Regions from separate parts of the Streptomyces vilmorinianum genome, predicted to be linked through region 2. Evidence: predicted binding sites of a transcription regulator. Region 2 holds the regulator's gene; the other holds the start of a gene.
What was found. The regulator HspR, encoded in region 2, represses chaperone genes until heat shock. The targets are predictions, from matches to a motif close to TTGAGNNNNNNNNNCTCAA.
Positions count from the first base shown of each region.

Region 1: a site for HspR is predicted at 4,571-4,589, ahead of lon (endopeptidase La). Genes of this name have one in related genera too.

Region 1 is NZ_CP040244.1:6,171,771-6,187,176, reverse strand. It holds gene FDM97_RS28530 (ABC transporter ATP-binding protein) at 1-428, opposite strand, end outside; gene FDM97_RS28520 (zf-HC2 domain-containing protein) at 581-1,426, opposite strand; gene FDM97_RS28515 (RNA polymerase sigma factor) at 1,423-2,028, opposite strand; gene FDM97_RS28510 (hypothetical protein) at 2,101-2,592, opposite strand; gene FDM97_RS28505 (hypothetical protein) at 2,609-2,860, opposite strand; gene FDM97_RS28500 (RNA polymerase sigma factor) at 2,891-3,661, opposite strand; gene FDM97_RS28495 (GNAT family N-acetyltransferase) at 3,845-4,480, opposite strand; gene lon (endopeptidase La) at 4,612-7,023, shown strand; gene FDM97_RS28485 (DUF4240 domain-containing protein) at 7,098-7,718, shown strand; gene FDM97_RS28480 (lytic polysaccharide monooxygenase auxiliary activity family 9 protein) at 7,749-8,609, opposite strand; gene FDM97_RS28475 (lysozyme) at 8,794-9,630, opposite strand; gene FDM97_RS28470 (MarR family winged helix-turn-helix transcriptional regulator) at 9,852-10,334, shown strand; gene FDM97_RS28465 (protein phosphatase 2C domain-containing protein) at 10,350-11,132, opposite strand; gene FDM97_RS28460 (sensor histidine kinase) at 11,519-14,305, shown strand; gene FDM97_RS28455 (roadblock/LC7 domain-containing protein) at 14,302-14,784, shown strand; gene FDM97_RS28450 (DUF742 domain-containing protein) at 14,781-15,203, shown strand; gene FDM97_RS28445 (GTP-binding protein) at 15,184-15,406, shown strand, end outside.
Region 2 is NZ_CP040244.1:231,256-246,661, reverse strand. It holds gene FDM97_RS01250 (GNAT family N-acetyltransferase) at 3-539, shown strand; gene FDM97_RS01245 (gluzincin family metallopeptidase) at 657-1,142, opposite strand; gene FDM97_RS01240 (Rieske (2Fe-2S) protein) at 1,216-1,542, opposite strand; gene FDM97_RS01235 (helix-turn-helix transcriptional regulator) at 1,906-2,895, shown strand; gene FDM97_RS01230 (hypothetical protein) at 2,901-3,374, shown strand; gene FDM97_RS01225 (heat shock protein transcriptional repressor HspR) at 3,468-3,926, opposite strand; gene dnaJ (molecular chaperone DnaJ) at 3,931-5,121, opposite strand; gene grpE (nucleotide exchange factor GrpE) at 5,152-5,796, opposite strand; gene dnaK (molecular chaperone DnaK) at 5,796-7,640, opposite strand; gene FDM97_RS01205 (sugar transferase) at 7,939-8,424, shown strand; gene FDM97_RS01200 ((Fe-S)-binding protein) at 8,568-10,838, shown strand; gene FDM97_RS01195 (Yip1 family protein) at 11,017-11,871, shown strand; gene FDM97_RS01190 (phosphoribosyltransferase) at 11,950-12,447, opposite strand; gene dcd (dCTP deaminase) at 12,461-13,036, opposite strand; tRNA gene FDM97_RS01180 (tRNA-Gly) at 13,430-13,500, shown strand; gene FDM97_RS01175 (hypothetical protein) at 13,749-14,678, shown strand; gene FDM97_RS01170 (hypothetical protein) at 14,675-15,406, shown strand, end outside.

The sequences.
Region 1 (15,406 bases), 5.9 Mb from region 2:
ACGATCGCCTGCGCGATCCCGGCCCGGCGGACCATGCCCCCGGACAGGGTCTTCAGCTTGGCGTCGATCCGGCCGGCGAGGCCCACCCGCTCGACGGCGTGCTCCACGGCGGCCGGGGCGCGGTCGGCGGGCATCTCTTTCAGCCAGGCCACGTACGCCACGAACTCGCGCACTGTGAACCCCGGGTAGAACCCGAAGTCCTGCGGCAGATAGCCCAGCCGGCGCCGGATCTCCGACCGCTCACGGTGCGCCCCGGCGTCCCGCCCGAGGAGCTCCACCCGGCCGGCCGACGGGGCGGCCACGGTCGCGAGGACACGGATGAGGGAGGTCTTGCCGGCGCCGTTCGGGCCGAGCAGCCCGTGGACACCGGGGGTGAGGGTCAGATCGAGGCTGTCGAGCGCGACGGTACGGCGGTGCCGGACGGTCAGGCCGGTCGCCGCGACCGTGGTGGTGCCGGTGGTGCCGGTGGTGCCCGCGGTGCCGGTCGTGCCGGTGGTGCCGGTGGTGCCGGTGGTGCCGGTGGTGCCCGCGGTGCCGGTCGTGCCGGTGGTGCCGGTCGTGCCGGTGGTGCTCGGCGTGGTCACAGGGTCTCCAGGTGGTCGAAGGAACGGCGGCGCAGGACCAGCAGGCCCGCGCAGACGACGGCGGCGGCGGCCCAGCCGCCCTGTGCGGCCGGGCCGGAGAGGTAACGGGCCAGTTCGGCCGTGGCCCCGGACCGCCCGAGCAGCGGCCCGGCCACCGCGAGCAGCCACCCGCCCGCGAGCGTCATCGCCGCCGCCCGGCACCCCACGAACGAGCCGAGCGCGAGCGTCGCCAGCGTCAGCGCGAGCCCCGGCAACAGCCAGGCCGCCGCCCCCGGAACACCGGAGACCGGCGGCAGCAGCGCCCCGGCCGCGGTCAGCAGCGGCACGCACACACCGAGCACGGCCGCCGCCCGGGTGAGCAGCAGGCGCAGCCCACCGGAGGGCGTCGCCACCCCGATCTCGTACATCGGGTCGGCATGCCTCCCGTACGAGACGGCCACCCCGCCGAGCGGCACCATCGGCGCCACGGCGAGCAGCACCGGCCGCGCTTCCTGGAACCCCGCTCCGTACGCGAGCGCCACCGCGGCCCCGACGGCGGCGAGGACCGCCACCAGCCACGCCCCGCGCAGCGCCGGTCCGGCGGCCCACAGCGCGCGGGCCCAGCGGGAGGCGGGGGACGGGACTCTCGCCCGGGCCTCCGCGCGTACGGTCTCCAGCAGCGCCGCCCGGACGTCCGCCAGGACCGGTCCCGAGCCGCCCGCGCGGACCGCAGCCGAGACACGGGCCGCGCAGCCGCCGCAGACCTCGACGTGCTTCTCCAGGGACCAGGCGTCGGGTTCGGCCGCCGCGCCCGCCGCGTAGCGGGCGGCCAGGGACTCGGTCACGTGCCAGGGCGCGGTCATGCGGTGCCTCCCAGGGGGTGCGGGCCGAGGGCGGCACGCAGTTCGCGACGGGCCCGCAGGGCGCGGGTCTTGACCGTGCCCTCCGGTATCCCAAGCAGCCGGGCCGTCTCACGGGTGGTCAGGCCGTCGACGACGGTGGCCCGCAGGACCTCGCGCAGCTCCGGCGAGATCCGGTCGAGCGCGGCGCCGACGTCCCCGTACTCCAGGCCGGCCAGGACCCGGTCCTCCGCCGAGGGGGCGAGGGCGACCGGTTCGGGGGCCGCGCGTTCCGCGCGGGCCCGGACGCGCTGGGCGTCGACCAGCCGGCGCGCGGCGACGACCCAGAGCCACCCTCCGGCCTCGCCCCGGCCGCGGTGGGAGCCGGCGGAGCGCCACACCGTGACGAAGGTGTCCTGGAGGACCTCCCGTACGGTCTCCTCGTCGGCGCAGCGCCGGGCCAGCCGGGCGTGCAGCCACCCGGCGTGCCGGTCGTACAGCACGGCCAGAGCCTCGGCGTCTCCCCGGGCGACCGCGCGCAGCAGCGCGGAGTCGTCCTGGTCTCGCGCTGGGTCTTGCGCCGGGTCTCCCCCTGGGTCTCCCCCTGCGGGGCGCAACAGTCTCACGCCCCTCTATCGCTCGGCGGCCGGCCGGCGGTTCACGCGGCGCCCACGGAGCGTACGTATGTCCGGGGTCCGTCAGGGGCTGGTGGGCGGGCCGCCTTCGGGCAGGGCCTCGAACACCCGCTGCAGCGCCGCCGGGCGCTCGCCGTCCGTGGTGACCACGACCCGGTACCGGTACGTGATGACGTACTGGAAGCCGTCGTAGACCGTCTTCCCTTCGCTCGGCCGGGTCGGCACCGCCGCGTACGCCGGGTCCTCCAGCGCCGCGCGCAGTTCCGCCACTTCGGCCGGTGTCATCTGGCCGGTGCGCGGGGGCTTGGTGCCGGAACGGGTCGTGTAGCTGCCGTCGTAACGGACGGTCAGCTGGTTGTCGACCCCCGCGAGGCCACCGCTGACGTTCAGCTCGACGAGGACCTCTTTCGGGGCGGGCTCGCCGGCCTTGACAGTCGTGTCCTGCGTCCCGGACGGGGGAGGCGGGGTCGCCTCACCGCACCCGGTCACCGCCGTCGCCGACGCCAGCACCGCCGACACGAGCCAGAGTCCCCCGTAACGCCTCCTGCGCACCATGCCTCCGAGCATGCCCTCAGCCGATCCGGTTGGCCAGTGCTTCGCGCAGGGCGTCGAGGCGGGGGCCGTGCGGCCCGCCGCGTACGGCCTGATCGACGGCGTCGACACAGGCCCGGCACCGTTCGAGATGGGCCTCGGCGTGGCCGAGGACGTCGTGGGACAGCTCCCCGCGCGCGTAGGCGGCCACCCAGTGCTCGGGCAGGTGCCCAGGGGCCTCGGGAAGGCCGGGGACGGGCCGGGGCGGTGCGGAGGAAGAGAGCTCGGTCATGCGAGGGCTGCTTTCGGGAGTGGGGGGAGGCTACGGGCGGGGGCGGGGGACCCGGGTGCGGTTGCGGTCACGGCTACGGGCATCGCAGGCACCTCCTCCCGGTGCCGGCGTTTCGTCCGGCGTCTCCGTCTTCGCCTCCGCCTCCGTCTTCGCCTCCGCCTCCCGCTGGGCCACGATCCACTCGCGCAGTCGGGCACAGCCACGGGCGGCACGGGCCTTGACGGTGCCCTCGGGGACGGCGAGACGCTCGGCGGTCTCGCGGACGCTGTAGTGCTGGAGGTAACGCAGCTCGATGACCTCGCGCTGCGGGGCGGGGAGCCCGGCGAGGGCGACGGCTATGGCGGCGTAGCGGGGCGAGGAGGCGAGCAGACACTCCTCCGCGGAAGGGGCCGTTCGGGCCGAGGCGGGGGTGTGCTCGCGCGCCCGGTCCTCCAGGGCGCGGTGGCGGCCCGCCGCCCGTTCGAGGTCGATCGCGCGGCAGTGGGCTATGCGCCGCAGCCAGGCCGGAACGCTGCCCTCGTGAAAGCCGGACGCGCTCTTCCACACCGTCAGGAAGGCCTCCTGGACGGCGTCCTCGACCGTCTGGGCGGGGAAACCGCGATTGAGAAGGTGGGCGAAGAGCGCGCCGGCGTGCCGGGCGAACAGCCGGGACAGCGCGTCCGTGTCGCCGTCGGCGACGGCGTGCACGAGATGCGCGTCGCACGCGTCCTCCTCGGCACGGTCCACGTCGCCTGCGGCGGGCGGCCCACCGGGGGCCGTGTCCTCGGTGCACTGCCCGCACCCGGGATAGCTGGTCGTCACGACGACTGAACGCACCGAAGGCGTACGGAGGTTGCAATTCCGCGCACGTTTCCAGCGCGCGGGGGTGGGGTCGGGGCGCGCGTCATGCGCCCCCGCCACGCGCGCCCTGCCCCCCGCCACGCGCGCCGCCGCTACGCGCGCTCCCGCCACGCGCGCTCCCGCCCCCCGCCACGCGCGCCGCCGCTACGCGTCCCGCACGATGCCGGTCAGCGGGCCCTCGTAGCGCCAGTCCAGCGAGTCGTACAGCGCGAGCCCGTCCGTCGTCGCCGAGAGCACTCCCGTCACCGCGCCGGACTGGGCGGCCGCCGCTTCGAGGGTGAGCATGACGTTGGCGCCGAGGCCGCGGCGGCGGTGGTCGGGGTGGGTCTCGATCTGGTCGGCGACCGCCGTCGCGCCCGTCGGGGCCATCTGGCCGCGGGCGGCGAGCGTGCCGTCCGGTGCCACGATCCGGACCCGGATCACGCCGTCGCGGGTCTCCGTCGTCCGCGCGTATCCCTCCGGCGCGGGCGGCCGCGCGCCCGCGTCCAGGCGCTTGCACATCATGAAGCCGGGGTCGTCAGGGACGGTCCACCCCGGGGTGATCCACTCCGCGACCTCCTCCGGCCCCGCCATCACCTTCAGCCAGGCGTACGGCTCGGTGATCTCCTCGCAGAGCTTGCCCACGGACACCGCGTCCGGAGCCGGCAGGACGTGCCGGAACACGTGCGTCGGGAGCCCCACGTCGATCCGGTAGCCCCAGGGCTCGGCGACCGCGGGCGGAGTGCCCCGCGAGACGGTCCAGCCGGCCACCCAGGCGGATGTAATAGACGCCATATCCATGCAGGTATTACAAGGCATCCGCTCGGCCGCCCGCGAGAGTGATCGCTCAGGGCGAACAGACCCCCAGGAACATTCCATGACCCCCGTGCATTGAGTCCACATAGCTCAACTTGACTGCCGAAGGGGAGATCATGGCTTCGACGTCCTCACCGCTCACTCTGCCTGTGCTGCCGCTCGACGACGAGGTCGTGCTGCCCGGAATGGTGGTGCCGCTCGACCTGTCCGACAACGACGTACGCGCCGCGGTGGAGGCCGCCCAGGCCGCCGCCCGCGCCGATACCGGCAAGCCCAGGGTGCTCCTCGTGCCCCGCATCGACGGCACGTACGCCGGGACCGGCGTCCTCGGCACCGTCGAGCAGGTCGGCCGGCTCTCGGACGGCGACCCCGGCGCGCTCATCCGCGGCCGCGGCCGCGTCAAGATCGGCGCGGGGACGACCGGCCCCGGCGCCGCGCTCTGGGTCGAGGGCAGCGTCGTCGAGGAGACCGTGCCCGAGCCGCTGCCCGGCTCCGTGACCGAACTGGTCAAGGAGTACAAGGCCCTGGCCACCAGCTGGCTGAAGAAGCGCGGCGCCTGGCAGGTCGTGGACCGCGTCCAGCAGATCGACGGCGTCTCCGCGCTCGCCGACAACTCCGGCTACTCGCCCTTCCTCACCGTCGAACAGAAGGTCGAACTCCTGGAGACCGCCGACCCGGTCGCCCGCCTCAAGCTCGCCACGGCCCAGCTGCGCGAGCACCTGGCCGAGCAGGACGTGGCCGAGAGCATCGCGAAGGACGTCCAGGAGGGCGTCGACAAGCAGCAGCGCGAGTTCCTGCTGCGGCGTCAGCTGGAGGCCGTACGCAAGGAGCTGCGCGACCTCAACGGTGAGACGGAGGGTGACGAGTCCGACGACTACCGGGCGCGGGTGGAGGCCGCCGACCTGCCGGAGAAGGTGCGCGAGGCCGCCCTCAAGGAGGTCGAGAAGCTGGAGCGGTCCAGCGACCAGTCCCCGGAGGGGTCCTGGATCCGCACCTGGCTCGACACCGTCCTCGAACTCCCCTGGAACGAGCGAACCGATGACGGCGCGACCCAGTACGACATCCCGGGCGCGCGGGCCGTCCTCGACGCCGAGCACGCGGGCCTGGAGGACGTGAAGGAGCGGATCACCGAGTACCTGGCGGTGCGCAAGCGTCGCGCCGAGCGCGGGCTCGGCGTGGTCGGCGGGCGGCGCGGCGGCGCCGTGCTCGCCCTGGTCGGCCCGCCCGGTGTCGGCAAGACCTCGCTCGGCGAGTCCGTCGCGCACGCGATGGGCCGGAAGTTCGTCCGTGTGGCGCTCGGCGGCGTACGGGACGAGGCGGAGATCCGCGGCCACCGGCGTACGTACGTGGGCGCGCTGCCCGGCCGGATCGTACGGGCGATCAAGGAGGCCGGGTCGATGAACCCCGTCGTCCTGCTCGACGAGATCGACAAGGTCGGCTCCGACTACCGGGGCGACCCGGCGGCTGCCCTCCTCGAAGTCCTCGACCCAGCGCAGAACCACACCTTCCGGGACCACTACCTGGAGGTCGAACTCGACCTCTCCGACGTCGTCTTCCTGGCCACGGCCAACGTCCTGGAGGCCATCCCGGAGGCCCTGCTCGACCGGATGGAGCTGGTGCGGCTCGACGGGTACACGGAGGACGAGAAGGTCGTCATCGCCCGTGACCACCTGCTGCCCAGGCAGCTGGAGCGGGCGGGCCTGGAGCCGGGCGAGGTCGTCCTCGAGGACGCGTCGCTGCGGAAGCTGGCGGGCGAGTACACGCGGGAAGCGGGCGTACGGAACCTGGAACGGTCCATCGCGCGGCTGCTGCGGAAGGTCGCGGCGCAGCACGAACTGGGCGACCGGGAGCTGCCGTTCTCGGTCACCCCGGACGACCTGCGGGGCCTGATCGGGCGCCCGCACCACATCCCGGAGTCCGCCCAGGACCCGGCCGAGCGCCGCACGGCCGTGCCGGGCGTCGCGACCGGCCTCGCGGTCACGGGCGCGGGCGGCGACGTCCTCTTCGTGGAGGCGTCGCTGGCCGACCCGGAGACGGGCGCGGCGGGCCTGACCCTGACCGGTCAGCTGGGCGACGTGATGAAGGAGTCCGCTCAGATCGCGCTCTCGTTCCTGCGCTCGCACGGCGCGGAGCTGGAGCTGCCCGTGACCGGTCTGAAGGACCGGGGCGTGCACATCCACTTCCCGGCGGGCGCGGTCCCGAAGGACGGCCCGAGCGCGGGCGTCACGATGACGACGGCGCTGGCCTCGCTGCTCTCCGGCCGCCTGGTCCGCACGGACGTGGCGATGACCGGCGAGGTCTCCCTGACCGGCCGCGTCCTGCCGATCGGCGGCGTGAAGCAGAAGCTCCTGGCGGCCCACCGCGCGGGCATCACGACGGTCGTGATCCCCAAGCGGAACGAGGCCGACCTGGACGACGTCCCGGCGGAGATCCTGGACAAGCTGGAGGTCCACCCGGTCACGGACGTCCGCCAGGTCCTGGAACTCGCCCTGTCCCCGGCGGAGATGGCGGTGAGCGCGGCGGCGTGACGCTCCCTGAGCGGTGGGGCACCCCTGTGCGGGGGTGCCCCACCGTTGTCAGTGGCGGCTGCCATGCTCAGGGCATGGACGAGAACGCCTTCTGGGCACTCATCGAGGACCTGCGCCGGCAGCCGGGCGACCGGGACGACCGACTGGAGTGGCTGAGCGCGGAGCTGCTGCGGCGGCCCGCCGGTGACAGCGTGGCTTTCCACGTGTGCCTTGAGCGGGCGTGCGACGCCGCGTACAGCTGGGAGTTGTGGGCGGCTGCGGAGCGGATCGAGGGCGGCCGGTGCTCGGATGACGGATTCGCGTACTTCCGGCTGTGGCTCGTGAGTCAGGGGCAGAAGGTCTACGAATCCGCCCTGGCCGACCCGGACTCGCTGGCGGACGTGCCGGAGGTCAGGCGACTCGCGGGGCGGCCGGTCGACGACTGGGACGACGAGGACTGGCCCGAGTGGGAGGAGCTCGACTACGTCGCGCAGGACGTCTACGACGAGCTGACCGACCAGGAGGACGACTCCGGCGACGCCTTCTTCGACAAGGTCTCGACCGAACAGGGCGACGACGCCCCGGACCCCACCGCCCCGCCTCGCGGCCGCCGACTGGACGCCGAGGCGATACCGAGGCTCGCCGCCCTCTTCCCCGCCGACGCCCACGCGGTCGCCGCTCCCGCCCGGTCCACGATGGGTGACGCGGACGCGTAGACCGGGTTGGGCCGGACACCGACCGTGCGTCTAGGACGCCCTCCGGCGGCGCGACAGAAGCACGCTCCCCGCGCCGAAGGCGGCAAGCGCGCCCGCGGCCGTGAGGGCGAGGGGGAGCGGGGAGGCGTCCGGCGTGGCGGCCTCTGCGGAGAGGGCCGGGGGGAGCTCGTCGCCGCCGTGGCCCGCGTGGCTGACCGTGGAGCGGTCGGCGCCCGCGGCGATCTTCGCCTCGCTCGGGGCGGAGGCCGCCGTCGTACCGCCGAAGGTGACGTCCGAGCAGCTGTAGAACGCCTCCGGGCTGTCGTTGCGCTGCCAGACCTTGTACACGATGTGGCGGCCCGTGCGGGCGGGCAGGTTGCCGGTGAAGGCGTAGAAGCCGTCCGTCGCCGTGCGGGTCGTGGCGTAGGTGGCCACCGGGGTCGCGTCCAGGTCCGACCACTTCAGGGGCTGCGTGGGGTCGAAGCCCTCCTTCGTGACGTACACCGTCATCGTCCCCGAATGCGGCGCCGTCACCCGGACCTTGAAGTCGAAGGAGCCCGCCGTGACCGCCGTCGCCGGCCAGTCCGTGCGCGCCCAGTCCAGGGCGCGGTACTTCTCGCGGTTGGCCGAGCAGAGCCTGCCGTCCGGGATGAGCAGCTGGTGCTGCCCGTCCGCGTTGGCGATGTTCACCTCGTTCCAGTCGTAGAGCGGCTGGGTGCCCGAGTCGGCGACGAGGTCCTTGCACACCTGCGACTTCGGGTTCTCCGGCCCCTCCGCGTAGCACGCGGCGACCCGGCTCACCGGGTTGAAGACGGCTCCGTGGGCGCCTGCCGTGGACGGGGTGAGGGGGACGAGTACGGCGGCGGACAGTGCGGCGGCGGCTGCGGTGGCAGCGCGGCGGGTGGACGGCATACGAGGCTCTCTCTCGTGCGTGGGGAGTACGGGACGAGCAACGTGCGGGCGGCGTACGGAAGTTGGGCCCGTACGACACCGTCGACCCGAAGCCTCGCATTGGTCCATACCAATACGCAAGAGTGAGGAGCGGCCTCCCGGGTCCGCCGCCGCGTACCCGGGAAGCCGCCGAAAGGGACCGCGCTCAGCCGTTCGCCAGCGCCTGTACCCGCGAGAGGTCACCGTTGAAGTGGTTGTGGTCGCCGACCGTCGGGCCGGACGAGGTGTACTGCCACATCGTGTAGTACGACCAGCCGGCCGGGAGTTCGCCCACCGTCGTCGCGTACCGCGCGATCCACAGCGGGTTGGTGGTGGCGAAGCCGCCGTAGTTGCCGGTGCACTGCTTCCACCAGCTCGTCGCCGTGTAGATCACCGGGTCGCGGCCGGTCCGGTACTTGTACCGGTTCACGAAGTCGCGGATCCAGGCGACCATCCCGGACTGCGTCTTGCCGTAGCAGGTCGCGCCGTACGGGTTCCACTCGATGTCCAGCGCCCCCGGCAGCGTCTTCCCGTCCCGGGACCAGCCGCCGCCGTTGTTCACGAAGTAGTCGGCCTGCGCCGCGCCCGTCGTCGTGTCCGGGGTCGCGAAGTGGTACGAGCCGCGGATCATACCCACGTTGTACGAGCCGTTGTACTGCTGCGTGAAGTAGGTGTTCTTGTAGTACGTGCCTTCCGTCGCCTTGACGTAGGCCCACCTCACCCCGCTGTTCCACAGGGTCGACCAGGCGACGTTCCCCTGGTGGCTGGAGACGTCCACGCCCTCGGTCTGGACCGCCTGGATCGAGATGCCTCCCGGCTTGCCACCCTGACCGTCATGGGCGGGGACGCCCATGCCCATCCAGGCGCTGCCACGGGCGGGGACCTGTCGGGCGCCGGGGTCCTGCGCGGCGTTCGCCGTGCCGGAGAGGAGGAGGGGCAGAAGCAGGGCCAGGGCCGCGAGCGCGGCGCCGGCGAGGGATTTTCCGGATCTGTGCACGGGCATTGCGTGCCTCCGAAAGGCTCGGTGGGGGAGCGATGTCGACAAGTCCTGCTGTGGACATGTCATAGATGCGCTGGGGGAGACGCTACGCACGTAGACCTACCGGCGGAAGAGGGCCTGAGTGCTGCCGTTGGTCTACTCCTGCGAAATACTGGGGGAGCTGCGGCGATGGCCGCGGCCGAAAGAAGCTTTCAGCGACCGGAAAGCGCGCGAGGGGTGCTGACGTGCACGGAAGCGGTACGGGGAGTGAAGGCGAGCCCACCACCAGGATTGGTGTGGACCAGGAATTCCTCGCCCTGGAACGGGAACTGGCGGTCTTTCTGCGCCGTGCCCGCGCTCAGTCCGGCGAGATGGCCCGCGAGGTCCATCCCGAACTGGAGCCCGCCGCCTACGGCCTGTTCGTACGGCTCGACGACGCCGGCCCGCAGCGCGCCACCGATCTCGCCGGGTACTTCGGCGTCGGCAAGGCGACCATGAGCCGCCAACTGCGCGCCCTGGAGGACCTCGGGCTCGTCGCCCGCGACCCCGACCCGGCCGACGGGCGCGCCTCGCTCGTCCGGCTGACGGAGGAGGGGCGGGTCCGCTTCCGGAAGGTACGGGACGCGCGGCGCGGGCGGTACGTCCGCAAGCTCGCGGACTGGGACCGCGGCGAGGTCGCCGAACTGGCCCGCCTGCTGCACCAGCTGAACGCCCGCGCGGAGGGCTGAGGGGCGGGCAGGGCCTCAAAGCGACGCGTACACCGCCGTCGCGTCGTCGTGCAGCTTCCAGCGGTGGGTGCCGCCCGCAGCCTCGCCCGCCGCCTCCAGGGCCCGTACCCGCCGGAGCAGGCCGTGCGGGCCCTCCTCGCGCAGCACCCCGAAGCAGTCCGCCCAGTCGCCCTCCTCGAAGAGCTCCACCCAGCGCGTCGCCCCGTCCGTGAGCGCCGCCAGGGCCCGTACCGCCGAGCGGGGCGTCGTCCCGGCCACCGCCCGCCGCGCCACCTCCGGGTCCGCCGCGGCCGTGAAGAAGCCGCCCTCCTGGTTGCGCAGGCGGTCCGTCGCCTCCAGTGAGCGGCGGATCTCGTCCGGGATCCGGTCGAGCCGGTCGTCGAGCACCGCCCGGACCGAGCCGTCCGGCGCCTCCAGAAGCAGCGCGGCGTCCGACAGGACCAGGTGCTCGACCACGGCCGCGTCCCAGCGGGCCATCGCGACGGTCGCCTGAGGCGTACGTACGTGAGAAAGGTCACAGGTTTTCCGGTGGGCGTCCGCGGTGCGCCGGATTGCCATGGCCAGGATCTCGGGCAGCGTCAAGTCACGCCGCGAAACAGACAGTTCGGTCAAAGCTCCGCCGAGGTGCGCGGTGAACCAGGGCACGTCGTGCACACAACCGTCATGACCGGCCGGCGGTGTCACCCCGTCGAGCACCACGACCGTCCCACCCTCGCCGGCGGCGGGCAGAGCGGCCGCTGCCCAGTCCTCGTTGGGGCGTTCGGGGCTGCCGGGGAGGGTGACCACGTCGGTGCGCATGATCTCCAGTCTGCCCGCGGGCCCATGGAGGCTGCATCACTCCTTCACAGTGCCTCCAAACGGCCGAATCTGGCCTGTACCAAGCCGTCGAGGCCGCTGCGGGAGACGGAACTGGAGGCTCCGGGAAGCTGCGGGCGGGCATCCTGCCAAAGCACGCGCGGAAGATCCAACCGGCGCCCGGCGAGGGCCCGCGGAAGCCCCCATCGGAAGTTGTTCGCCAACTCATGAGTGTTGTTCACTCGTTCGGGTGGCGGAGCGGCCGATGCGCGTCCCCTTCCCAGAAGCGCTGGAATGGTCGGAAGCCGTACCAGGGGTGGGGGCGCTCTTTCATGTGACCGGTCGTCACCTCTGCTTCATGGGTGGACGAGTCGAGAATGCGAGCACCGGTGCAGAAGAAGCGGCCTCGGAGCAACAACGGCACGCGGAGCCAGAGCCCCGGTGACCCGCTGACCACGGGCGACGGCGCCACGGGTCCCGCGACGGCCGGAGCCACCGCCCGATCCACGGCCGGAGCCACCGCCGGATCCACCCCCGGAGCCGCCGGCGTTCCCGCCGGCCGTCCCAAGCGCGTCCGCAACCGCCTGGTCGCCGGTGTCGCCCTCGTCGGTGTCACCGTCCTCGCCGCCGGCGCGCCCGCGGTCCTCACCGCCTCCGCCGAACTGACCGACTCCCAGAGCCTGGTCACTCTCGCCGAGCTCGACCGCCAGGCCGTCACCCTCGCCCACTCCCTCGCCGACGAGCGCGACGAGGTCGTCGCGTACATCGCCGCGGGCCGCGACGAGCAGACGGGCGACGCGAAGGACCGGCTGCAGATCACGGACGCCCGCTCCACCCGCGTCGACCGCCAGATCGACGAGATCGGGCCGGCCGCCCCCGCCGAGCTGCGCCGCGACCTCGCGGGCCTGCCCTCCCTCCGCCGTACCGCGCTCACCGGCAAGGGCACCGCCCTGGAGGCCCACAGGGCCTACTCCAACGTCATCGCCAAGCTCCACGCCCTCGCCGACGAGCTGGCCGAGAAGACCCCCGCCCGCGCCGCCGAGGCCACCCGCGCCCCCGCCGCCCTCGGCCGCGCCGTCGAGCAGGCCTCCGCCGCCCGCGGGCTGCTCCTCGCCGCCCTCGCCGTACCCCAGCCCGAGTCCACCGGCACCCACTACGACCCCGTCACCGGCACGTACGTCCCCGACGAGCCCGAGGGCGCCGACGAGGCCGACCGGGCCCGGGACGCCCTGACGGCAGCCGCCCAGCAGGCCCGGGTCCGCGAACTGACCGCCCTCGCCGACTTCGACCAGGCCGCCTCGGCCACCGCCCGCGACGCGTTCACCGCCACGGTCACCGGCCCGGACGTCAAGAACGCCGAACGCGAGCTGGCCCGGCTCACCGACCAGCCGAGGCTCACCGAGTCCGAGCGCGAGACCGACCGCGAGAAGCTGGAGGCCGTTCTCTCCGCCCGCGTCGAGCAGATGCGCGGCGCCGAATCGGCCCTCGCCACCGACCAGGTGGAGCGGCTCGCCCAGCTCCGCGACGACGACGTCACCGCCCTCGAACTGCGCATCGCCTTCCTCGGCGGCTGTCTGCTCGTCGCGATCGGCATCTCCACCTACGTCGCCCGCACCCTGACCCGCCCCCTCGCCGTGCTGCGCATCGGAGCCGCCCGCCTCGCCGCCGCTCCGGCCCCGGAGACCGAGGAGCCGGTGCGCTTCACCGGCCGTAACGACGAGTTCGCCCAGGTCGTACGGTCCCTCAACACGCTCCAGGGCAAGCTGGCCGCTCTCGCTCAGCGGACCGAGCGGCTCGACGGCGAGCGCGCCGGCCTGGAAGGCTCCCGCGAGGCCCTCGCCGCCGAACTCGCCGTCCAGCGCGCCGAGCTCCAGGGCCACACGGCCCTTCTCACCGCCGAGCTCGAACGGTTCCGCCACACCGTCCACCACACCTTCGTCAACCTCTCGCTGCGCAGCCTCGGCCTGGTGGAGCGCCAGCTCGGCGTCATCGAGAAGCTGGAGGAGCGCGAGCAGGACCCGGACCGGCTCGCCACCCTCTTCAAGCTCGACCACATGGCGACCGTCATGCGCCGCCACAGCGAGAACCTCCTCGTCCTCGCCGGTCACGAGCACGTCCACGGTCACCCCGGGCCGGTCCCGCTGGTCGACGTGCTGCGCGCCGCCGTCAGCGAGATCGAGCGGTACGAGCGGGTCACCATCCAGTCCCTGCCGCCGCACGCCCAGATCGCCGGCTTCGCCGCGGACGACCTCAGCCACCTCGTCGCCGAACTCCTGGAGAACGCCACCTCCTTCTCGCCGCCCGACGCCCAGGTCCAGCTCTCCGGCTGGCTCCTGGAGAGCGGCGAGGTGATGCTCTCCGTCCAGGACGAGGGCATCGGCATGACCGAGTCCCGGCTCGCCGAGCTCAACGCGCGGCTCGCCGAGGCCGACCCGGCCGACGTCGAGGGGGAGGGGCTCGGGATCCGCGTCACCGCCCTGCTCGCCGCCCGCCACGGCGTACGGGTGCAGCTGCGGGAGCAGAAGCAGGGCGGCATCGCGGCGGTGGTCGTCCTGCCGCAGTCGCTGCTGCCGACGGCCCCGCCCGCCGCGGTCCCGCCGGCGGTGCCGGTCGCGGGCGCGGCGCCCACGTTCAACCTCCCGGGCTCGGTCGCCGAGGCGAACTCCAACGCCCTGCCGTCCCGTACCAGGGACCCTCTGGTGGTGGCCGCGGAACAGGCCTTCGCGGCGGCCGAGAAGGCCGAGAAGGCCGAGAAGGCCGAGAAGGCCGAGGAGGCCGAGGAGGCCGAAGCGGACTCAGGCGCTCCCGAGGAGTCCCCGGCGGAGTCCGTCTCCGAGACGACCCTGCAGGTCCGCCTCCCCGACCCGGCGCCCGAGCCGGACACCCACGAGCGCGCCGAGGAACCGGCCGTACAGCAGGTCACCGACAAGGGCCTGCCCAAGCGCACCCCGCAGATCGTCCCCACGGCCGACACCTCCGCCGCCCCGCGCACGGGCAGCGTGGACGCCGAGGCGCTGCGCCGCAGGCTGGGTGGCTTCCACCAGGGGGCCAGGGACGGGCGACGGGACGTCGAGGCGGAGATCGAAGCCGGGGAGGCCGGGGAGGCCGCACAGACCACACAGACCGCACGTACCGAGGAGATGACGGGGGACACAGTCGAGGAGGCACGTAGTTGACTGCGACCGAAACATTCGGACTGAGCAGAGAGGCCCGCAACCTGCACTGGCTGCTGGGCAACCTCGTCGAGGAGGTGCCCGGTGTCCGCTCGGTCGCCGTCGTCTCGTCCGACGGACTGCTCCTGCTCTCGTCCGACCCGTCGGCCCAGAACGCCGCGGTCACCGAGGAACGCCCGCGCGGCCCGCGGGGCTCCAGCGCCGACCTGGCCACGATCGTCTCCGGCATCGGCAGCCTCACCATCGGCGCGGCCCGGCTGATGGACGGCGGCGGGGTCAAGCAGACGATGGTGGCGATGGAGGAGGGCAGCGTCTTCGTGATGTCGATCAGCGACGGCTCGCTGCTCGGGGTCCACGCCGAGCCCGACTGCGACATGAGCGTGGTCGCGTACCACATGGCTCTCTTCGTCGGCCGCGCCGGACACGTCCTCACCCCCGAACTCCGCAGCGAGCTGCGCAAATCGTTGGAGAGCAGCCAATGACGTCCGTCTCGTCGGGGTTTCACGCCCATAAGCTGCCGGTCCGCGGGGAAGGCCGGCGGCCCGCCCGCGTCCGTCCGTACTCGCTCACGGGCGGCCGGACCCGCTTCGGCCACGTCCTGCTCGTCGAGACCTTCGTCGCGGCCCTCGAGGCGCCGGCCGCGCGCAAGGTGCTGACGGGCGGCCGGCCGGGCGCCCGCGGGCTCATGCCGGAGATGCGGGCGATCGTCGAGATCTGCCGCCGGATGCGTACCGTCGCGGAGATCTCGGCGCTCCTGAAGATGCCGCTGGGTGTCGTGCGCGTGCTGCTCAGCGACTTGGCCGACCAGGGAAAGATCCGTGTGTACGGGACCGGTCACGGCACCGGCCAGCCCGACCGCGCGCTGCTCGAAAGGGTGCTGAGTGGACTCCGCCGTCTCTGAAGCCGCTGCCCCGGCCCTCGCCGGAATCCCCGCCCAGCCCGAACCCCGTGAACCCGGTCCCGTCACGGACACCGAAGAGGGCGCGCAGGACTGGCAGCTCGACCACACCCGCGCCCCCATCGCGACCAAGGTCGTCGTCGCCGGCGGCTTCGGCGTCGGCAAGACGACCTTCGTCCGGGCGGTCTCGGAGATCACTCCGCTGC
Region 2 (15,406 bases):
GCATGCTTAGAGGCACCAAGGTCGGGCTCAGGGCCCGCCACGAGGACGACATCCCGATCCTGCGGACCGAGCTCTACGACGACGTGGTCAACGGCTCGCGGGCCGAAGGCGGGCCGTGGCGGCCGATCACGCCCGGCTCGAAGGACCCGCGGCTCGTGGTGGACGACAAGGAGCAGGGGCACGTCCCGTTCTCCGTGGTGGAGTTGGACGGCGGCACGCTGGTCGGCACCGCGACGCTGTGGGGCATCGACACCCACAACCGGTCCGCGCACGTCGGCCTGGGACTGCTGCCGTCCGCTCGCGGCAAGGGCTACGGCACCGACGTGGTCGCGGTGCTGTGCCACTACGGTTTCGTCGTGCGCGGCCTGCAGCGGCTGCAGATCGAGACGCTGTCGGACAACGACGCGATGCTGCGCGCCGCCGAGCGCAACGGCTTCGTCCGCGAGGGCGTACTGCGCTCCTCGGCCTGGGTGTTGGGCGAGTTCCTTGACGAGGTGCTGCTCGGGCTCCTCGTCAAGGACTGGAAGCAGGAGCCGTAGGGCCAGGTCGAAGGACTAGCTCGAAGGGCCGGCTCGCAGGGCCGGGTCGCAGGGCCGGGTCGCAGGGCCGGGTCGCAGGGCCGGGTCGTCTCCTCAGGATCCTCCGACCTCAGAAGGTCAGAGGATCCTGTGCTCTGTCCAGAACGGGCCGAGGTCCTGCGTCGTCGCCGCTGCGCCGTCCCTGCCGAAGCGGTGGACGCGGTCCGGGACGGTGATCTCGGCATCGAAGGAGACGCTCGTACGCGCCCCGTACGGCAGCGGCGCGGGCAGGTCGATCCGCAGCGCGGTGCAGCCGACGGCGAGCGGTCGCGGGGTGCCTCCGGTGGCCCTGCCCACCCGGACCGGGGACGGCCTGTCCGGGGCTCCGCAGCCGTCGGTGCCGTTGCCCCACAGCCGTACGTCGACCGAACGCAGTGGAGTGCGGGCGGCATCGCGGAAGGACACCGTCTGGCGGCCGGTCCAGTGCGAGCCGTCGGCGTCGCCGCGCGGCGACACGTCGTACGAGGGGCGGTCCGGTGTCGCCGCCCTCACGGGGGCGGCGGGGTCCGCGGCGTCCTGGGCCGCGGCCGTCTGCGGCCGCCCCGGGCAGCACAACGGCGCCATCGCGTTTCAGGTCCGCGATGGCGCCGCTGTGTGGGGGAAGCACCTGAGCGATCTACAACGACGGGGGAACCGCTCAGGCACTGCGGGGGGTGGCGGTGATGGTTTCGGGCTCGGACTCGACGAGCTGGTGGTCTCGTTGGTCGAGATTGACGAAAATCATGCCGTACCGGATGGCACAGCGAACGGGCTGCGGGGCGCCACGAGGCCGCCGCAGGCACCGATAGGCGCGAACGTCCTCGTCCTGCTCACGAGCGACGACGATCGGTTCTCCGAAGAGGGTGACCATCAACGAATCACCACGGTGGGGGATGGCCGTGACGAGATCGATGAAATGCCACCCGGATCGATAGGCCGAGGCCATCTCTCGCCGGAAGACCCGGTCGTCCGGCGGCACAGTCATACGCCCGTGCCCGCCGGAGCGGAGTCCCACACCGGGTCACCCTGACCCGTCGGCGCGGAGTCCCACACCGGATCACGTTCGCCGGCCGGGACGAGGTCCCACACCGGGTCACTGGGAGCGGCGACAACGATGGCAGGAGCGCTGTCCCATACCGGGTCGCTGGTGGCCAGCGCTCCTACTGCCGCCGCCCCTATGAAGACGGAAGCAAGTACCGAGCGAAGCAGTTTTCTGGACATGAGCGGCTTCGACCTCACTTGATGGTTTCCTCTCCCCCGCGTACAAGACGATGGCTCAGTCTTTGCGCTTCCACCACCAGGGCAATGCATCATGTTCCTGAAATACAGGATCCTGGGGGGTGTTCAAATGCCGCAGAACGAACCAGAAGCGACACATCCCCACGGGCATGTCGATCTCTGTGCTGCCGGATCGGACTTGTACGCCAGTGCGTTGCGTACGGGGCGAATAACCAGGAGTGAGGCAGAAGCCGCACCCTGCCTCATGGACCTGGCACTTCTCCATCCCGACGCCGACGACCCGGCATGGCTGCGACCGGTCCCACCCTCGGCGGCGCTGGCCCGGCTCGTCCACCCCCTGGAGCGCGAAATCCAGGAACGGCGCAGCCTGGCCATGGGACTCTCCAGCGTTTTCGAGCCGTTCATGGCCATCAGCGCGCAGGACCCCTCGACGACCCACGCGATCACCGTCCTCGAAGGCATCAACCGCATCGACGCCGTCCTCGGCCGCGCCACCGCCGAGTGCTCGCAGGAGCTGCTGACCATCCAGCCGGGCGGCGGACGCAGCGAACACACCCTCAACACCGCGCTCCACCGCATCCAGCCGCTGCTCGAACGCGGCGTACGCGTCCGCACCCTCTACCAGCACACGGCACGGCACAGCCACGGCATGCAGGTCTACCTCGAACAGGCGGGCATGGACCGGCTGCAGGTGCGGACCCTGGAGGAGAGCATCGAGCGGCTCATCATCATCGACCGCTCGGTGGCGCTGATCCCGGCCCGCCAGGACCGCCAAGTCGCCCTGGAACTGCGCCATCCCGGGCTGGTGGAGTACCTGGCGACCGTCTTCGAGCAGTCCTGGGCCCGGGCGACCCCCTTCGGCGAGCAGGTGCCCTACGCCCGGACCCACGACGGCATCAGCGGCATCCAGCGCTCCATCGCCAAACTCCTCGTCGAGGGCCACGTCGACGAGGCCATCGCCCGCCGGCTCGGCATGAACGTCCGGACCTGCCGCGCCCACATCGCCAAGCTCGCCGCCGCCCTCGGCAGCGGCAGCCGCGCCCAACTCGGGTACCTCATAGCCCAGTCCGGAATCCTGAACCAGGAGCAGGACCACTGACCACGATGTACGTACAGATCGACCTCGACGGCCCCGCCGGGACCCTGCGCGTGTCCGGGTACGGGATGCCGACCGTGGACCTCGTCCGGGCGCCGGGGGCCCCGGTGAACGAGCACGTCCCCATCGGCACCCGCAAGACCGCCCTCCTCACGCTCACCGTCGACGGGCAGCCCGCCCGCATCCGGCCGGCCCGGGGGCGGCTGCTGCGGTCGTCGTACCGCGTCGACGCCCGCGTGGACGGGACCCGGTACCGCCTGATGCCGTGCTCCTGGCACGAGAGCCGGCTCGTCCGCGACGGCCAGCGGATCGGCACCCTGGAGTCCTCCGGCGACGGCACGGTCGAGGCCGAGTGGAAGCCCGATGCCGGGCTCACCCCCCGCGACCGCGCCGTGGGCACCGCGCTGGCCGCGGCGTTCGGGACCGGGGCCTCGCCGTGGTGGGAGACGGTCGGGGACATCGTCGGCGAACTCATCCCGTAACCGCAGGAGTGCGGGCATGCGACGAGGCCCCCTCCCGGTCCGGGAGGGGGCCTCGTCACGTACGAGACACGAGAACAGCCGGTTACTCGGGGCTTACTCGGCGCCGGGCCGCTTCGGGCGCCAGACCACCAGCGCGCTCGCCTGCTGCACGTCCTGGTACGGCACCAGATCGCGCCGGTACGAGGCGTGCACCTGCGCCTCGCGCTGCTGCATCGCCATCGCCGCGCCCTCCACGGCCGCCGACAGCTCGGCCACCCGGGCCTGCAGCGCCGCGACCTGGTTCTCCAGCTCGATGATGCGCTTGATGCCCGCCAGGTTGATGCCCTCGTCCTGCGACAACTGCTGGACGGTGCGCAGCAGTTCGATGTCACGGGCCGAGTAGCGCCGGCCGCGCCCGGCCGTGCGGTCCGGGGAGACCAGGCCGAGTCGGTCGTACTGACGCAGCGTCTGCGGGTGCAGGCCCGAGAGCTGGGCCGCCACCGAGATGACGTACACCGGCGTCTCGTCGGTCAGTTCGTACGGGTTGCGGCTGCGTCCCGGTCGGCTGTCCATCGGGTCAAGCTCCCTTCGCGGCCTGGAACAACTCTGCCCTGGGGTCCTCGCCCGCCGTCGCCTCACGGTAGGTCTCGAGGGCCTCGCGGGCCTTGTCGTCGAGCTCCTTGGGCACCGCGACCTCCACCGTCACCAGCAGGTCGCCGCGTGTGCCGTCCTTGCGGACCGCGCCCTTGCCGCGGGCGCGCATGGTCCGGCCGTTGGGCGTGCCGGCGGGGAGCTTGAGCGTCACCGCCGGGCCGCCCAGGGTCGGCACCTTGATCTCGCCGCCGAGCGCCGCCTCGTCGAACGTGACGGGCACGGTGACGGTCAGGTTGTCGTCCTTGCGGCCGAAGACCGGGTGGGCGTCGACATGGACGACGACGTAGAGGTCGCCGGCCGGGCCGCCGCGCTCGCCCGGAGCACCCTTGCCGCGCAGCCGGATCCGCTGCCCGTTCGAGACACCCGCGGGGATGCGGACCTGCATGGTGCGCGAGGACTTGGCGCGCCCGCTGCCCTTGCAGACCTCGCAGGGGGTCTCGGCGATCAGTCCGCGGCCCTTGCAGTCCACGCACGGGTCGGTGAGCGAGAAGGAGCCGCTGCCGCCGCGCGAGACCTGGCCGGTGCCGACGCAGGTCGGGCACACGCGGGGCGTGCCGTTCTTGTCGCCGGTGCCCGAACAGGCCTTGCAGGGCGCCTGGGAGGACATGCGCAGGGGCACGGTGGCGCCGTCCACGGCCTCGGTGAAGCTGAGCGTCACCTCGGACTCGATGTCCTGGCCGCGGCGGGGCTGCGTACGCGTGCCCGCGCCGGCGCCTCCGCCACGGTTGAACAGTCCGCCGAACACGTCGCCGAGGCCGCCGCCGAAGCCGCCCGCCCCGCCGGGGCCGCCGGGGCCCTGGGCGCCGCCGAAGAGGTCGCCCAGGTCGAAGTTGAACGTACCGCCGCCGCCCGGTGCCCCGGCGCGGAAGCCACCGTTGCCGAAGAGCGCGCGGGCGTCGTCGTACTCCTTGCGCTTCTTGGGGTCGCCGAGGACGTCGTTCGCCTCGGAGATCTCCTTGAAGCGCGCCTCCGCGCTCGCGTCACCCTTGTTGGCGTCCGGATGGTTCTCGCGGGCGAGCTTCCGGTACGCCTTCTTGATCTCGGCCTCGGTGGCGTCCTTGGGGACGCCGAGAACCTTGTAGTAGTCCTTCTCGACGAAGTCCTTCGTGCTCATCGACGTCCCTCCTCTCGGACGATCTTCGCGTTAGCCCTCCTCGGGGCCACCGCTCTCCTCGTCTGCCGACGTGTCTTCCTTCGCGGCCGGCGTCGCCCCGGGCTGGGGCTCGGCCACCGCCACGCGCGCGGGCCGGATGGTCCGCTCGCCGATCCGGTACCCCGGCTGCAGGATCGCCACGCAGGTCGTCTCGGTGACATCCGGCGCGTACGAGTGCATCAGGGCCTCGTGGATCGTCGGGTCGAAGGGCTCGCCCTCCTTGCCGAACTGCTGCAGACCCATCTTGGCGACGACGGTCTCCAGCGACTCGGCCACCGACTTGAACCCGCCCACGAGCTCGCCGTGGTCCCGGGCCCGGCCGACGTCGTCGAGCACGGGCAGCAGCTCGGTCAGGAGGTTCGCGACGGCGATCTCCTTGACCGTGACCCGGTCCCGCTCCACGCGGCGGCGGTAGTTCTGGTACTCGGCCTGGAGCCGCTGGAGGTCCCCGGTCCGCTCGCTGAGCGCGGAACGGGCCTGGTCCAGCTGAGCCACCAGGGCTACATCCTGTGCGTCCCCGGCCGGGGCCGCCTCCCCCTCCTTGGAGGAGTCGGCGGCCTTCGGCTCGGCGTCTTCGGGGGTGGCGCCGGAGGGGACGTCGGGCTTCTCCTCGAAGCCCGGGGTCTCCTCCGTCATCAGGCCGCGCCGCCCTTCTTGGGCTCGTCGTCGACGATCTCGGCGTCGACGACGTCGTCGTCGGCCTTGGCCTCGCCCTGCGGGGCGTCGCCGCCGGCGGCCTGGGCGGCCTGGGCGTCGGCGTACATGGCCTGGCCGAGCTTCTGGGAGACGGCCGCGACCTTCTCGGTGGCGGTACGGATCTCCGCGGTGTCCTCGCCCTTGAGCTTCTCCTTCAGCTCGGCGACGGCGGTCTCGACCTCGGCCTTGACCTCACCGGGGACCTTGTCCTCGTTGTCCTTGAGGAACTTCTCCGTCTGGTAGACCAGCTGCTCGCCCTGGTTACGGGTCTCGGCGGCCTCGCGACGACGGTGGTCCTCGTCCGCGTACTGCTCGGCCTCCTGGCGCATCCGGTCGACCTCGTCCTTCGGCAGCGAGGAGCCACCGGTGACGGTCATCTTCTGCTCCTTGCCCGTGCCCAGGTCCTTCGCGGTCACGTGCATGATGCCGTTGGCGTCGATGTCGAACGCGACCTCGATCTGCGGCACACCACGCGGGGCCGGCGGCAGACCGGTCAGCTCGAACATCCCGAGCTTCTTGTTGTACGCCGCGATCTCACGCTCGCCCTGGTACACCTGGATCTGCACCGACGGCTGGTTGTCCTCGGCCGTCGTGAAGATCTCGGACCGCTTGGTCGGGATCGTGGTGTTGCGCTCGATCAGCTTGGTCATGATGCCGCCCTTGGTCTCGATACCAAGCGACAGCGGCGTCACGTCCAGCAGCAGGACGTCCTTGACCTCACCCTTGAGGACACCGGCCTGCAGGGCGGCACCGATGGCGACGACCTCGTCCGGGTTCACACCCTTGTTGGCCTCCTGGCCACCGGTCAGCTCCTTGACGAGCTCGGCGACGGCCGGCATACGGGTGGAGCCACCGACGAGAACGACGTGGTCGATCTCGGACAGGTTGATGCCCGCGTCCTTGATGACGTTGTGGAACGGCGTCTTGCAGCGCTCCAGGAGGTCGGCGGTCAGCTGCTGGAACTGAGCGCGGGTGAGCTTCTCCTCCAGGTGCAGCGGGCCCTCGGCGGAGGCCGTGATGTACGGGAGGTTGATCGACGTCTCGGTGGAGGACGACAGCTCGATCTTCGCCTTCTCCGCGGCCTCGCGGAGACGCTGGAGAGCCATCTTGTCCTTGGCCAGGTCGACGCCGTGGCCGTTGGCGAACTGCTTCACCAGGTAGTCGACGACACGCTGGTCCCAGTCGTCACCACCGAGGTGGTTGTCACCGTTGGTGGCCTTCACCTCGACGACGCCGTCGCCGATCTCCAGGAGGGACACGTCGAAGGTGCCGCCACCGAGGTCGAAGACGAGGATCGTCTGGTCGTCCTTGTCCAGGCCGTAGGCCAGGGCGGCCGCGGTCGGCTCGTTGACGATGCGCAGGACGTTGAGGCCCGCGATCTCGCCGGCCTCCTTGGTGGCCTGACGCTCGGAGTCGTTGAAGTACGCGGGCACGGTGATGACCGCGTCCACGACCTTCTCGCCCAGGTACGCCTCGGCGTCGCGCTTCAGCTTCTGCAGGATGAAGGCGCTCATCTGCTGCGGGTTGAAGCTCTTGCCGTCGATGTCCATCTTCCAGTCGGTGCCCATGTGGCGCTTGACCGAACGGATGGTCCTGTCGACGTTGGTGACCGCCTGGCGCTTGGCGACCTCGCCGACGAGCACCTCACCGTTCTTCGCGAAAGCGACGACGGACGGCGTGGTCCTGGCGCCCTCGGCGTTGGTGATGACGGTGGGCTCGCCGCCTTCCAGAACGCTGACGACGGAGTTAGTCGTGCCCAGGTCGATGCCGACCGCACGTGCCATTTCGATTCCTCCAGCTGACTGACTTGAGTGGAACTGACTCAAGGATGCACGACGGACCGCAACCCGTCAACAGACCTGAGCGGAGGCGACTCAACTCTTCGCCCTGCGAGCCACTCAAAGAGCCGCCGGAGGTGCGTCGTTCAGCGGCGTTCAGCGGCGCTCAGCGGCATTCCGCGGCATTCCGCGTCATTTCCCGGCCGATCACCCCTCCCCGTGAGAGAGTCCGGGGAGCCCTCGACGGGCATAGCGGGCATATCCCACGAATATCCCATAAGCGTCCCTCGAAAGGGTGTGGGGAATGGCGGCCAAGCGCGCACTCGACCTCTTCGCCGGACTCGTCCTGCTGGCCCTCCTGTCCCCCCTGCTCGCGGCGGTCGCGCTCTCCGTCGCCCTCGCCACGGCCGGCCCCGGCGGGATGCTGCGCCGCCGGACGGTCGCGGGCCGCGACGGACGGCCCTTCACGATGGTCACCTTCCGCACGAAGAGCCCACTGGCCGCGCTGCCCCTGCTGCTCCATGTCGTACGGGGCGAGATGTCGCTGGTCGGGCCGTGTCCGCTCGCCCCCGGGCACCGCGAGTGCACGGGCGAGTACCGCCGCCGGCTCTCGGTGCGCCCCGGCCTCACCGGCCTGTGGCAGATCAGCGGGCGCTCGGAGCTGCCCTGGGAGGAGCGCGAGCTGCTCGATCTCCACTATGTGGACCATCATTGGCTGGGAATGGATCTGGCGATCCTGGCGCGTACGCTTCCAGCAGTCCGTAGACGCCGCGCGGCAAGGCTTGCCTGAGCGACACAGATCACCGCAGGGGCCGCTTACAGGGTGGCGCCCCGAAGGGTAATCTCAGCACGGACTGAATAAGTTACCGCTTAGTAGTGCCACACTCGAGAGTGCCGGCACTCCGCCTCGCAGGCCCGCCCGAGGAGCCCCTCATGCAACTCGCCGCGATCGTCGTGTCGATCGTCATCACGGTGGTAGCCGTCGCGCTGTTCGGCCGCGCCATCGCGCAGATCTACCGCTTCGTGCGGCTCGGTCAGCCCGTACCCGCGGGCACGCGCACCGGCGACCCCAAGCAGCGCACCATCACGCTGGTCAAGGAGTTCCTCGGCCACACACGCATGAACCGCTGGGGCGTCGTCGGCGTGGCGCACTGGTTCGTGGCGGTGGGCTTCTTCGCGCTGCTGCTCACGATCGTCAACGCCTTCGGCCAGCTCTTCCAGGCCGACTGGCTGATCCCGATCATCGGCGACTGGCTGCCGTACGAGGTCTTCACCGAGTTCCTCGGTCTGATGACGGTCCTCGGCATCGTGACCCTGATCGTGATCCGGCAGCTGAGCCGGCCGGGCAAGGCGGGCCGCAAGTCCCGCTTCGCGGGCTCCAAGACGGGCCAGGCGTACTTCGTCGAGGGCGTCATCCTGATCGTCGGCGTCTGCATCATGACGCTGCGCGCCCTGGAGGGCGTCCAGCACCACGTGACCAGCTGGGAGCCGGGCTTCTTCGCCTCGTACCCGCTGATCGCGCTGCTCGACGGGCTGGACCTGAACACGATCCAGCACCTCACCTACTTCTTCGCGGCGCTCAAGATCGTCACGTCCTTCACCTGGATGATCACGGTCTCCCTCAACACCAACATGGGTGTGGCCTGGCACCGCTTCCTCGGCTTCCCGAACATCTGGTTCAAGCGCGAGGCCGACGGCTCCACCGCCCTCGGCGCGCTGCAGCCGATGACGACCGGCGGCAAGGAGATCGACTGGGAGGACCCGGCCGAGGACGCCGTCTTCGGTGTCTCCCAGGTCGAGCAGTTCTCCTGGAAGGGCATCCTCGACTTCTCCACCTGCACCGAGTGCGGCCGCTGCCAGTCGCAGTGCCCCGCCTGGAACACGGGCAAGCCGCTCTCCCCCAAGCTCCTGATCATGTCGCTGCGTGACCACGCGTACGCCAAGGCGCCGTACCTGCTGGCCGGCGGCGGCAAGACCATGGAGGGCGAGGAGAAGGCGTCCGCCGAGGCTCTGAAGGACGTCCCCGCCGCCGCTCTCGCCGAGGCCGAGCGCCCGCTGATCGGCACGGTCGAGGAGAACGGCGTCATCGACCCGGACGTGCTGTGGTCCTGCACCACCTGCGGTGCGTGCGTGGAGCAGTGCCCGGTCGACATCGAGCACATCGACCACATCGTCGACATGCGCCGCTACCAGGTGATGATCGAGTCCGCCTTCCCTTCGGAGGCCGGCACGATGCTCAAGAACCTGGAGAAGAAGGGCAACCCCTGGGGTCTGGCCAAGAAGCAGCGCGTCGAGTGGACCAAGGAGGTCGACTTCGAGGTCCCGATCGTCGGCAAGGACGTCGAGGATCTGACGGAGGTCGACTACCTGTACTGGGTCGGCTGCGCCGGCGCCCTGGAGGACCGGGCCAAGAAGACCACCAAGGCCTTCGCCGAGCTGCTGCACATGGCGGGCGTCAAGTTCGCGATCATGGGCGGCGAGGAGAAGTGCACCGGTGACTCGCCGCGGCGCCTGGGCAACGAGCCGCTGTTCCAGCAGCTCGGCCAGGAGAACGTCGCGATGCTGAACATGGCGTTCGGCGAGGACGAGGACGACGAGTCGACGAAGAAGCCGAAGTCCTCGAAGAAGATCGTCGCGACCTGCCCTCACTGCTTCAACACGATCGCGAACGAATACCCGCAGCTGGGCGGCGAGTTCGAGGTCATCCACCACACGCAGCTGCTCCAGCACCTCATCGACGAGGGCAAGCTGATCCCGGTGACGCCGGTCGAGGGTCTGATCACGTACCACGACCCCTGCTACCTGGGCCGCCACAACAAGGTCTACACGCCCCCGCGCGAGATCATGGACAAGGTCCCGGGCCTGCGTCAGCAGGAGATGCACCGCCACAAGGAGCGCGGCTTCTGCTGCGGCGCCGGCGGCGCGCGGATGTGGATGGAGGAGCGGATCGGCAAGCGCATCAACAACGAGCGCGTCGACGAGGCCCTGTCCCTCAACCCGGACATCGTCTCCACCGCCTGCCCGTTCTGCCTGGTCATGCTGACCGACTCGGTCAACGGCAAGAAGAACGAGGGCAAGGCCAAGGAGTCCGTCCAGGTCGTGGACGTGGCGCAGCTGCTGCTCGACTCGGTGAAGACGCCGGTGGAGGAGCTGCCGGCGGAGCCGGAGCCGGAGCCGGAGTCGGAACCGGTGTCGGCCGAGTAGTCCGTACGTCCGTACGTCCGTACGACGAGAAGGGCCGCCCCGCGCGCATGCGGGGCGGCCCTTCTCGTCGTACGACGGCTCGGTGAACGCCCCAGAACCCCTAGGGGATGTCACAGCTCAGTGGCAAGCACAGGGGCAAACGAGCGCCCTCACAGGGGGAACGGGTACGTTCAGAGGCGTGGCTGGATTCAGGAACGGACGCGGCCGGGACAACCGCCCCCCGCAACAACAACCGCAGCAGGCGCCGTACGGGTACAACGCGGCCCCGCCGCCCCACCCGCAGCAGCAGTGGCCCCAGCAGGGCCCGCAGGGCGGCGGCGGCGCGCACGGGGAGCCGGAGTACTTCGGGGACCCGTACGGAGGGCAGCAGCAACAGCAGCAGCACTACGCGGCGAACACCCCGGGGCACACGCAGATGTTCAGCGTGAACGAGGACCCGTACGGCGACGCCGCGACGTACAACGCCGGTGCGGCCCCCGCCGCCCCGGCCGGCCCGCGCCTGCCCTGGAAGGCCCTGCTGAGCGGCATCGTGCTGCGCCCGGCGCCGACGTTCCTGCAGATGCGGGACCACGCCGTCTGGGGCCCGGCGCTGGTCGTCACGTTCCTCTACGGACTGCTCGCGATCTTCGGCTTCGACAAGGCCCGCGACGAGGCCATCAACGCGACCCTGTCGACGGCGATCCCGTACGTCCTGATGACCGGCGTGGGCTTCGTCCTCGGCGGACTGATCCTGGGCGCGGTCACCCACACCCTGGCGCGCCAGCTCGGCGGCGACGGCACCTGGCAGCCGACGGTCGGCCTGTCGATGCTGATCATGTCGATCACGGACGCGCCCCGGCTGGTCTTCGCGGTCTTCCTCGGCGGCGAGAACGGCCTGGTGCAGGTCCTCGGCTGGGTCACCTGGCTGGCGGCGGGCGCGCTGTTCACGATGATGGTGAGCCGCTCGCACGACCTGCCGTGGCCGAAGGCGCTGGGCGCGTCGGCGATCCAGCTGATCGGGCTGCTGAGCCTGATCAAGCTCGGCACCCTCTGAGACGCCCTGGACGACAGGAAGGCCCCCACCGCGGCGGTGGGGGCCTTCCTCATGCCGTATCCGTATCCGTATCCGTGCTCAGGCGTCGAGGACCTGTCCTTCGCGCTTCACGACGGGCGGCTCGACGGACCAGGGGAAGTTGATCCACTCGTCGGTCTTCTTCCACACGTACTCGCACTTCACGAGGGAGTGCGACTTCTCGTAGATGACGGCGGAGCGCACCTCGGCGACGTGGTCGACGCAGAAGTCGTGGACGAGCTTGAGGGTCTTGCCGGTGTCGGCGACGTCGTCGGCGATCAGGACCTTCTTGTCGGAGAAGTCGATCGCGTTGGGGACGGGCGCCAGCATGACGGGCATCTCGAGCGTGGTCCCGACCCCGGTGTAGAACTCGACGTTCACGAGGTGGATGTTCTTGCAGTCGAGCGCGTAGGCCAGACCGCCGGCGACGAAGACGCCGCCGCGAGCGATGGAGAGAACGACATCGGGCTCGTAGCCGTCGTCGGCGATGGTCTGCGCGAGCTCGCGGATCGCGCGCCCGAAGCCCTCGTACGTCAGGTTCTCGCGTACTTCACTCATGCCGGCCGCCGCCTCACACCTGGGTCCGATGGAAGTTCATGTACGAGCGCGAGGCCGTCGGCCCCCGCTGCCCCTGGTAGCGCGAGCCGTAGCGCTCGCTGCCGTACGGGTGCTCGGCGGGCGAGCTCAGCCGGAACATGCACAGCTGCCCGATCTTCATCCCCGGCCACAGCTTGATCGGCAGGGTGGCGAGGTTCGACAGCTCCAGGGTGACGTGCCCGGAGAACCCGGGGTCGATGAACCCGGCGGTCGAGTGCGTGACGAGCCCGAGCCGCCCGAGGGAGCTCTTGCCCTCCAGGCGGGAGGCGATGTCGTCCGGCAGCGTGATGACCTCGTAGGTCGAGGCGAGCACGAACTCGCCCGGGTGCAGGATGAACGCCTCGTCGCCCTCCGGCTCGACCTCGCGGGTCAGGTCGAGCTGCTCGACGGCGGGGTCGATGTGGGGGTACCGGTGGTTCTCGAACACCCGGAAGAAGCGGTCAAGCCTCACGTCGATGCTCGAGGGCTGCACCATGGATTCGTCGTACGGGTCGATGCGCACCCGTCCGGCATCGATCTCGGCCCGGATGTCCTTGTCTGAGAGAAGCACGCCCCCACGATACGCAGAGGGCGCGGACCTCCCCCAATCGGGAAGACTCCGCGCCCCGGATACCATCAGCGCTGCTCAAGCTCCACGGGCACCGCGTGCCTCAACCGCGCACACCGCGGACACCGAATGAGCCGCCCTGGCCCGATCCGCCCGGCACCGAGCTGCTGCAGCGGGAACGAAGCGGTACTGAACACATGCCCTTCGACACAACGGACGACGGTGCGCTCCATCGAACCCATCAAGTCCCTTCCCCGACAAGTGGTGGACGAGACAGCCACATTAGGGGATCAAGAGGACACCGCTCCAGGCGGCACTCCGTCACGGGGAGGTACGCCTCAACTTCGCGATGGGGTACAGTGTCCGAGTCTGCGGTACCGATCACCGGTCCGCTGCGCGGATGTAGTTTAATGGTAGAACATGAGCTTCCCAAGCTCAGAGCGCGGGTTCGATTCCCGTCATCCGCTCTTACAAGAAGGCCCAGGTCAGCGACCTGGGCCTTCTTTGTTATCTAGACCTCTCAGGCCCGCACGTCCTTCATGTGCGACAAGTGCCCTCATGCCACGTCAGATTGGGCAACGATGATGGAGCATAACGGCTACGGACATCAACAACTTGTTGCAAAATGGTGCGGAGCAGGCACCCGCGGGTAATGACTTCCGCGCACAGAGACCAGCGAGCCGCTCAGCCGCGGCCGGGACGGGGAGCAGCTCAGGTGGGCATAGCCATCTTCGACGCAATGGGACTGGCCAAGAAGAATGGGCGTCGGCACAAGAAGCTGGTCCAGCGGCAAGAGTGCCTCACCGAGCGCCTCGTGGCCGAGACCGAGGCACAGGAGCGAACCCGGCGCAGGGCTTACGACAAGGCACTCGTGCCGTTCGTCGATGTGTTCTCCCGTCTGAAGAACGTGGACCTGGCCGAACTGGTGGCCATCGCCGAGCCTGCGGAGACGGAACTGACGGATGTGGAAGTACGCCGTATCCAACTGGACGCGGTGAACGCGGTTGCTACGTTGGCGGGCGGTGTCGCCGTCGGGGCCGGTGCGGGGGCGGTCACGTTCGCCGCAGTGGGGGCATTCGCCGCCGCATCCACGGGAACAGCCATCTCCGCCCTGTCCGGAGCGGCCGCGACGAGTGCCACGCTCGCCTGGCTGGGCGGCGGCTCACTAACGGCGGGCGGCGGCGGGGTGGCGGCGGGGACGGCGGTGCTCACCGGCATCGTGGCACTGCCTGTTCTGCTGGCGCTGGGCGGATTCTTCGAGTGGAAGGGCCGCAACGACCTGCGCGAGCAGCGTGGCGTCGCCGCCGAACTCAATAAGCTCGCCGCTGAACTCCGTGCCAGAGAAGCACGTGTCGAAGCCTCGGGCAAGCGCAGCCGCCAGGTGCGGCAGCTGCTGGACCGACTCCGCAAGGAGATACGGCGCAGACTGCCCGCCTTGCGGACCCTGGTGGACGGTCAGGACGACTACGCCGTCTACACGCCCACGCAGCGAGCCGAGGTGGCCGTTCTCGTCGGGCTAGCCGGTGCCATGGTCGCCGTCATGGGAACTCCGATCACCGACGATGACGGTCATGTCACCGACTTGTCGAAGCGCGTGGTGAAGGACACCCGTATCCGGCTCGAAGCCCTCGTGACCGCCCAGTGAGCGACCGGCCAGCGAGCGACCGGCCGCCGAAGCCGGTGGGCCGGCCGCTGCTTGGTGGCATCGACGCCGCCGCCTGGGCGCTGGCTGACAGTGCGACCCGACGTCTGGCCCTCGCCACCCTGGAGACACTGCGGGTCAGGAAGACGGCGGGAGCCCTTGCCACCCGCTATGTGAACATCGGCAACGAGCAGCGCGCGGGACACCTCTTCGAGCTGATGCATGCGCTGTCCTTCAACCTGTCCGCCATAGACAAGGGCTCTTCGGTGCGTGCCGTCGTCACCGAGTGGGCTCCGGGCGGTTCGCAGACCGACCCGGCCGACCTGCGTCTGCTCAACGGGGGCCGCCTCGTGTGGCAGGCACAGGCGAAGCTCTACCAGGATTCCTCCGCCACCGCCGAGCAGCTCGCCCGGCCCCACTACGACGGCATGCAACGTCTGGTGGCCTCCGACCGGCTGTCGGCCGTCGAGGACCTCTTGGACAAACGGCTCACCATGCCCCCGGAGGGACTTCGGTACGAGAACTACCAGGACGCCCGCGCCCATGTGACCGACCACCTCGAACACGGCGGCGTGCGGAGCGAGGGTGTCCCGCTCGACGAAGCACACCAGGCGGCTCGTGACCCGCGCCGGTGGGCAGACCGGCAGTTCGCGCACACTGGGGCGCAGCAGATAGCAGGTGCCGCCAGGCCCGCGGCCGTGCTGGGCGGGATCACCGCTGGGGTGAGCGCG